Regions from separate parts of the Bradyrhizobium sp. SZCCHNS3052 genome, predicted to be linked through region 2. Evidence: predicted binding sites of a transcription regulator. Region 2 holds the regulator's gene; the other holds the start of a gene.
What was found. Region 2 encodes PhoB, which activates phosphate uptake and scavenging genes when phosphate is short. Its sites were predicted from a motif close to TGTCATNNANCTGTCAT; they were not measured.

Region 1 (4,209 bases), on a different contig from region 2:
GCGGGGCGTATATCAGCGCTTCCGCTGCGTCCGCGCATGCCAATCACATGCGTGTCATAGAGACGCGAGACACGGCTTAAGGAGAAAGGACACATCATGCGTCGTCACCGTCGAGCCAAGATCGTCGCGACTGTCGGTCCCGCGAGCAATTCTCCGGAGATGCTGAAAGCGCTGTTCCTCGCCGGTGTGGACACCTTTCGTCTCAACTTCAGCCACGGCACCCAGGCCGATCACGCCAAGGTCCATGCCGCGGTCCGCGCCCTCGAGAAGGAAGTGCAGCGGCCGATCGGCATCTTGATGGATCTGCAGGGTCCTAAGATTCGCGTCGGCACGCTGCGCGACAAGAAGATCCAGGTCGAAGCCGGCGAGACGATTCGATTTGTTCTCAACGGCACCGAGGGCGACAAGACATCGATTCCGTTGCCGCATCCGGAAATCTTTGCGGCAGTCTCGCCCGGTCACGATCTTCTGATCGATGACGGCCGCGTGCGCGTCCGCGTCACCGGCCTCGGCGACGACTGGATCGAGGCCAAGGTGATCGTCAGCGGCGCGATCTCCAATCACAAGGGCGTCAATCTGCCCGGCACAATTCTGGAGCTATCGCCGCTGACGGCCAAGGACCGTTCTGATCTTGCCTTTGGGCTCGACCTCGGCGTCGACTGGGTGGCGCTGTCGTTCGTGCAGAAGCCGTCCGACGTGCTGGAGGCGAGGGGCCTGATCAATGGCCGCGCCGGCATCATGTCCAAGATCGAGAAACCGGCGGCGCTGGAGCGGATCGACGACATCATCCAGCTCTCTGACGCGATCATGGTTGCGCGCGGCGATCTCGGCGTCGAGATTCCCAACGAGGACGTGCCGGGCAAGCAGAAGGAGCTGGTGCGCGCCTGCCGGCTCGCGGTGAAGCCGGTGATCGTCGCGACGCAGATGCTGGATTCGATGGTCGCGACGCCGACGCCGACGCGCGCCGAGGTCTCCGACGTCGCGACCGCGATCTATGACGGCGCCGACGCGGTGATGCTGTCGGCGGAATCGGCCAGCGGGCAATATCCGCGCGAGGCGGTGGCGATGATGGACAGCATCATCAAGGCCACCGAAGGCCACAAGATGTACCGCTCGATCGTCGAGGCGACGCAGCCTGGCGAGGAGCAGACGCCGCCGCATGCGGTGGCGACCGCGGCGGCCGATCTCGCCTCGGCGATCCACGCCAAGGCGATCGTGGCCTATACGTCGAGCGGCACCTCGGCCTCGCGCGTTGCGCGCAAGCGGCCGAGCCTGCCGATTCTGGCGATCACGCCGAATGAGGACACCTCGCGGCGGATGTGCCTGCTGTGGGGCGCGCACAGCGTGCTGTCGCAGGACGTGCAGAGCTACGAGGAGATGGTCGAGCGCGCGACCTTCTTCGCCGTGCAGGAGGAGTTCGCTGAAGCCGGCGACCTGCTCGTCGTCGTCGCCGGCATTCCGTTCGCGCAGACCGGCACCACCAACAATCTGCGCGTCGTCACCGTGCCGAGAGGAGGCTGATTTTCCCTGTTCGCGCTGCCCGCCTGTCGCCTGATTGTCGCACCCCGCTGGTATCGCGGGGCAGTGACGAGGGACATCGCGAGTCGTCAAACGAGCGGTGTCCGGTCGCGGTCCGGCAGGATGGGTTCTGCCGGTGCGGCGTTTCGTCATCGCGGTGTCATCAGGGACTGTTAGGTGGGCGCGCATGGGACTTGAGACTGCTGGTGAAGAAAGCCCGGCTCGGCGCTTTCGGACGTTGTTCATCTCGGACGTTCATCTCGGAGCCCGCGGCTCGCAGGCCAATCTCCTCGTCGATTTCCTGCGTCACCATGATGCCGACACGATCTATCTGGTCGGCGACATCATCGACGGCTGGGCGCTCAAATCGAGCTGGCATTGGCCGCAGTCGCATAACGACCTGGTGCAGAAGATGCTGCGCAAGGCGCGCAAGGGCGCCAAGATCGTCTATGTCCCCGGCAATCACGACGAGTTCCTGCGCGGTTATTACGGCACGCATTTCGGCGGCATCGACGTCGTCGAGAACATCGTCCACACCGGCGCTGACGGCAAACGCTATCTGGTGATCCACGGCGACATCTTCGATCTGGTCGTGCAGAATGCGCGCTGGCTCGCCCATCTCGGCGACAAGGCCTATGACTTCGCCATCCAGATGAACCGTCTGGTCAACTTCTTCCGTCGCATGTTCGGCGTTCCCTATTGGTCGCTGTCGCAATGGGCCAAGCAGAAGGTCAAGAACGCCGTCAACTACATCGGCGCGTTCGAGACGGCGCTGGCCTCGGAGGCGCGGCGGCATGGCGCTGATGGCGTGATCTGCGGCCACATCCATTGCGCCGTCATCCGCGACCAGGACGGCATTCGCTACATGAATTGCGGCGACTGGGTCGAGAGCTGCACGGCGCTGGTCGAGCACGAGGACGGCCGTTTCGAGATCCTGACCTGGACCGATCCGCAGCGGCAACCCGCGCCGGTTCCGCAGCTGGCCGCCCGCGCCGCCTGACACCGGTTCCCTTGCCTCTCGGCAATCGGGCGCGGTAAAATAGGGGTATGACAGCTCATTCCCCGATCCTGCCCGTGACCGCCGCCGACATCGAGGCGGCGGCACGCGTCCTCGCGCCCGTGGCCGTGCGGACTCCGCTGCTGCCGGCTCCCGTGCTCAACGAGCGGTTCAAAGCGAACGTCTTCGTGAAGCCGGAGGTGCTGCAGCGGACCGGCTCGTTCAAGTTCCGCGGCGCCTACAACAAGCTGGCGTCGATCCCGGAAGCAGCGCGCGGCAACGGCGTCGTCGCATTCTCCTCCGGCAATCATGCGCAGGGCGTCGCCCATGCCGCCACATTGCTGGGCATGGACGCCACGATCGTGATGCCCTCGGATGCGCCAGCGGCCAAGCGCGAGCGCACCAAGGCGTTCGGTGCCGACGTCGTGCTCTATGATCGCGATCGCGAGGACCGCGAAGCGATCGCGCGCGACATCGCAGCAAAGCGCGGCTCGACGGTGGTGCCGCCCTATGACGATCCCTACGTCATCGCAGGGCAGGGCACCGTCGGTCGTGAAATCGCCGAAGATCTCGCGGCGCTCGGCCTGTCGCCGGATCTGGTGATCGTCCCGGCTTCGGGCGGTGGACTGCTTGCCGGCGTCTCGACCGCGGTCAAGGCGCGCTTTCCCAACACCCGGATGGTCGTGGCCGAGCCAAAGGGTTTTGACGACCATGCGCGCTCGCTACGGGCCGGCCACCGCGAGGCGCACGACGCAAAGGGCCGGACCATCTGTGACGCGCTGATGGCGGCGATTCCAGGCGAGATCACCTTCGCCATCAACAGCCAACTGCTGTCGGCCGCGGTCGAGGCTTCGGATGAGGAGGTGGGGCGCGCGGTCGGCTTTGCCTTCCGGGAGCTGAAGCTCGTGGTCGAGCCCGGCGGTTCGGTCGGGCTTGCAGCATTGCTGGCCGGCCGGCTGGATGTGGCGGGCAAGACGGTGGTGATCGTTTTGTCCGGCGGCAATGTCGATGCTGAGCTCTACGCCAGGCTGATCGCCTGACGATCAAGCCTCAGTGAAAGCTGAGGCCGCCTTTTGCAAATCCCCCGCCGCCCATCCGCAGTCCGGACTGCGCGACGTGCGGCGTGCTCCGCGCCGGGCCGCCCTGCATCCCGCCTTGGCCACGCGCCATCGACGGATGCGACGCGTTGATGTTCGGCTTGAACGGTCCGGAATTGCCGGGGAAGGGACGCCGCACTTCGCGGGCGTCGAATGGCCGCCCAGGACTGCGCTTCAGTGGATCGCGCTGGATTTTCGTAGCCACAGGCGGATTTGTCGGCGGCACGATCCTGTCGCGCAACTTGGTCTGAGCGATAGGCCCGGGATCGACGACCTTGTTGGGACCCGCGTTGTTGATGGCATTGCCTTTCGTGACCACCGTTGGCGGCAGCGGTCCGTGCGGCACGGTGGCGGCCGGCAGCGTCGGTTGCGGGGCTGGATGGCTCTGGATCTGCGGACCGGGATTGAACGGTCGCGCGATCGGTGCCAGTTGCGGTGGCATCATGAGACGGCTCGGTTGCAGCACGGGGATGGGCCGAGGCTGTCCCTGCAGCCGCAGTGCGACCGGCGCATATGGGCTGTCGGCATAGGATTCACGGAAGCTCTGATAGGCGGCCGGCGAATTCGCCAGCACGGCTTGGTGCCACGCCGCGGCCT
Region 2 (4,209 bases):
TCACGCACAGATCATGACCAGCGGCGGGACATCTTCTTCTCTCGCCCCTCCTTCGCTCACCGCATCGAGGCACTCTGTGCCGTGATCTCGCGCCGCACGACCGCCTCGAACTGGCTCGCGGGGGCGGCGAACATCAGCCGGGTCTCCTCGTGGAACGCCGAGAAGATGCCGACCACGGCCGGCTGTCCGCCGACGTCGGCCATGATGGGGGAGCCCGAATAGCCGAAATTGGCGAGGCAATGCACCGTCAGCAGCATCCCGTCCTTGGTCATGCCGGCGCTGCAATTGCGCTGGCCGGTCGGCGAATAGCGCCGCTCCTGGCCATAGCCGATCTCGGAGATGGTTCCGGCCGTGGTCGCAGCCTGCAATTCCTCGCGCGTCAGCGCCCTGACCTCAACCGGCTTCGACGGCAGCGCGTCCTTCAGCACGATCAGTGCCCAATCGGCGGGCGAGCGGTCGAGCGACCACCTGTCGTGCCGGGTCGGGACGAAATCAGGCGCCACGATCAGCTTGTCGGCGACCGACGATGCCGCCGGCGTGCCCCTGTTCATGCCGGCCAGGAAGCGGACGTTGCCGGGGCTGACCTGCGCCACGCCGTTGAACACGCAATGCGCCGCGGTGAGCACGACGCGCGGCGCGACCAGCGTGCCGGTGCACCAGCCGCCGGTCGAGTATTGCGCGACGGTGACGACGCCGATCGACGACGCCGGCCACGAGGTGGGATCGACGACCTCGCCGATGTGGCGGTCGAGCCCGAGCAGTTGCTCCGGACGCGGAGCGGCGATGCCGGCCTCCGCCGATTCCGGCTTCGGCCGCCAGGCCGCAATGGCACTCTGGGCCTGGACGCGCTGCGGCTCGGTCAACTTGACCCGCTGCACGTCGCGGCCGGCCGATCGCACGCCGCTACGGCCCGCCATCACCAGCCAGGCATAGCCCTGCACGACGTCCTGTTTCACACCGCGGCCGTCGAGCAGCATCAGGCCGAGCATGTATTGCGACTGGGCGAAGCCCTGCGCCGCGGCGCGGCTGAACCAGCGGCCGGCTTCGCCGTAATTGCTCGCAACACCTTCGCCGTTGACGTAGGCGATGCCGAGATAGTGTTGCGCGACAGCGAGCCCCTGATCGGCGGCCTTGCGGTACCACGCCAGCGCCTCGGCGGGGTTGCGCGGTTGGCCCCAGCCGAAGGCGTGCATGAAGCCGACGTCGAACTGCGCCCGCGCATCGCCCTTGGCGGCCAGCGGCAGCAGCCGTCGCATCGCCGCCGCATGCTGCCCGTTGCCTGCCGCCGCGACCGCGTCTTCGAGCTCGGCGGCCGTGGCGCCCGCCGCGCCGCCGAGCAGCACGGCAAGAGATATGATGATGGTCTTGATCAAGGGCGTCCGCTGGGACCGAAACATCGTGACGGGCCACGAAGCAGACACGATCAAGACGGCGGCGGCGTGGCGGAAAGCGGACCGCGATCTCCTCAATCGGGCCGCCTCGCGTCTCACACCTGCTGCGTCCTCACGCCCGATCGCCCCTTACACCTGCTCGCTCTTGGCGAAGCGATCATCGAGCGCATAACCGGCGCCGCGCACGGTGCGGATCGGGTCCTGCTCGCGGCCGGGATTGAGCAGCTTGCGCAGGCGGCCGATATGGACGTCGACGGTGCGCTCGTCGATGTAGATGTCGCGGCCCCAGACACTGTCGAGCAGCTGCTCGCGGCTGAACACGCGGCCGGGATGCTCCAGGAAGAACTCGAGCAGGCGGTATTCGGTCGGGCCGAGATCGATCGGCCTACCAGAGCGCGCCACGCGGCGCTTCTCGCGGTCGAGCTCGATGTCGCCATAGGACAGCACGGTCGCCAGCCGCTCCGGACTCGCCCGCCGCAGCAGGCCTTTCACCCGCGCCAGAAGCTCCGGCACCGAGAACGGCTTGACGATGTAGTCGTCGGCGCCGGTCGCGAGGCCGCGCACGCGCTCGCTCTCCTCGCCGCGTGCGGTGAGCATGATGATCGGCAACTGCCGGGTCTCGGTCCGCGCCCGCAGGCGGCGGCACAGCTCGATGCCGGACAGGCCCGGCAGCATCCAGTCGAGCACGACGAGATCGGGAACACGCTCCTTCAGGCGCGTGTCGGCCTCGTCGCCGCGCGCCACGGTCTCGACCTCGTAGCCTTCGGCCTCGAGGTTGTAGCGCAGCAGCGTCGTCAGCGCCTCCTCGTCCTCCACCACCAGAATTCGGGCGCCCATGTCTGAACCGTCTCTCTCAGTTGCCGGGGATCGTCGATGCGAAGCTCGTCATGTCGCCCTTCGGGCGCTTGTCCATGATCTGCTGGCCTTCGATCATATAGAACACCGTCTCGGCGATGTTGGTCGCGTGATCGCCGATGCGCTCGATGTTCTTGGCGCAGAACATCAGGTGGATGCAGAACGAGATGTTGCGCGGATCCTCCATCATGTAGGTCAGGAGCTCGCGAAACAGCGAGGTGCAGATGGCATCGACTTCCTCATCGCCCTTCCACACCGTCATCGCCGCCGGCAAATCGTGCGCGGCATAGGCGTCCAGCACCGTCTTGACCTGCGACTGCACGAGATCGGTCATGTGCTCGAGCCCGCGGATCAGCTTCAGCGGATGGAAGTCGCTCTCCAGCGCCGCGACGCGCTTGCCGATGTTCTTGGCGAGATCGCCGATACGCTCCAGATCGGTCGCCACGCGCATCGCGCCGACGATCTCACGCAGGTCGACCGCCATCGGCTGTCGCCGGGCGATGGTAAGAACGGCGCGCTCCTCGATGATGCGTTGCAGCTTGTCGACCTCGGCGTCGGTGGCGACCACCTTCTGGCCGAGCGCGATGTCGCGTCGCACCAGCGCATCGACGGAATCGACGATCAGCCGCTCGGCGAGGCCGCCCATCTCCGATACCAGACGGGTGAGGTCCTGCAGATCGCTGTCGAACGCCTTGGCGGTATGTTCACTGGCCATGATGATCTCCTGAAGACAATGTCGTCGGCGTCAGCCGAACCGGCCGGTGATGTAATCCTGGGTCCGCCGATCGCTCGGCGAGGTGAAGATCTTGCTGGTGTCGTCGAACTCGATCAGCTCGCCGAGATACATGAAGGCGGTCTTGTCGGAGACGCGCGCCGCCTGCTGCATGTTATGCGTCACGATGGCGATCGTATAGTTTTCGGCGAGTTCCTGGATCAGCTCCTCGACCTTGGCGGTCGAGATCGGATCGAGCGCCGAGCACGGCTCGTCGAACAGGATCACCTCCGGCCGGACCGCCACGGTACGCGCGATGCACAGCCGCTGCTGCTGGCCGCCGGACAGCGACAGGCCCGAGGCGTTGAGCTTGTCCTTGACCTCGTTCCACAACGCGCCGCCGCGCAGCGCCTTCTCGACCCGGTCGTCCATCTCCGACTTGGAGATCTTCTCATAGAGGCGGATGCCGAAGGCGATGTTCTCGTAGATCGTCATCGGGAACGGCGTCGGCTTCTGGAACACCATGCCGACCCGGGCACGCAGCAGGTTCAGATCGAGCTTGGGATCGAGGATGTTGGTGTTGTCGAGCATCAGCTGCCCGGTCGCCCGCTGCCCCGGATAGAGATCGTACATCCGGTTGAAGATGCGCAGCAGCGTGGACTTGCCGCAGCCGGACGGGCCGATGAACGCGGTGACGCGGTTGGTGCCCAGCGACAGGTTGATGTTCTTCAGCGCATGATGGTCGCCGTAGTAGAAGTTGAGGTTGCGCGCGGTCACCTTGGCCGGCGCATCCGGAAGCGCCTTGCCGTGAAGAGCGTGATTGGGCTGACTGACGGAGACGGACAGTTCGGTCATTTGGTGTTCCTCTCGGCGCCGAGAATGCGTGCACCGATGTTCAGGGCGAGCACGGCCAGAGTGATGAGAAGGGCTCCGCTCCAGGCCAGTTGTTTCCAGTAGGCATAAGGGCTCTGGACGAAATTGTTGATGGTGACGGGCAGGTTCGCCATCGTCTTGGAAAGGTTGAGGCTCCAGAACTGGTTCGACAGCGCGGTGAACAGCAGAGGCGCGGTCTCGCCGGCGACGCGGGCGGTCGCCAGCAGCACGCCGGTGATGAGGCCCGAGCGCGCCGCCCGATAGGCGATGCGGCGGATCACCAGCGAGCGCGGCAGGCCGAGCGCAGACGCCGCCTCGCGCAGCGGGTTGGGCACGAGCAGCAGCATGTCCTCGGTGGTGCGCAGCACCACCGGGATC

Region 1: a site for PhoB is predicted at 1,666-1,682, ahead of QX073_RS10115 (UDP-2,3-diacylglucosamine diphosphatase). Genes of this name have one in related genera too.

Annotation. Positions count from the first base shown of each region.
Region 1 is NZ_JAUETB010000002.1:424,308-428,516, forward strand. It holds gene pyk (pyruvate kinase) at 97-1,521, shown strand; gene QX073_RS10115 (UDP-2,3-diacylglucosamine diphosphatase) at 1,706-2,518, shown strand; gene QX073_RS10120 (threonine/serine dehydratase) at 2,566-3,555, shown strand; gene QX073_RS10125 (caspase family protein) at 3,566-4,209, opposite strand, start outside.
Region 2 is NZ_JAUETB010000005.1:240,976-245,184, forward strand. It holds gene QX073_RS19055 (trypsin-like serine protease) at 57-1,373, opposite strand; gene phoB (phosphate regulon transcriptional regulator PhoB) at 1,521-2,228, opposite strand; gene phoU (phosphate signaling complex protein PhoU) at 2,245-2,961, opposite strand; gene pstB (phosphate ABC transporter ATP-binding protein PstB) at 2,992-3,813, opposite strand; gene pstA (phosphate ABC transporter permease PstA) at 3,810-4,209, opposite strand, start outside.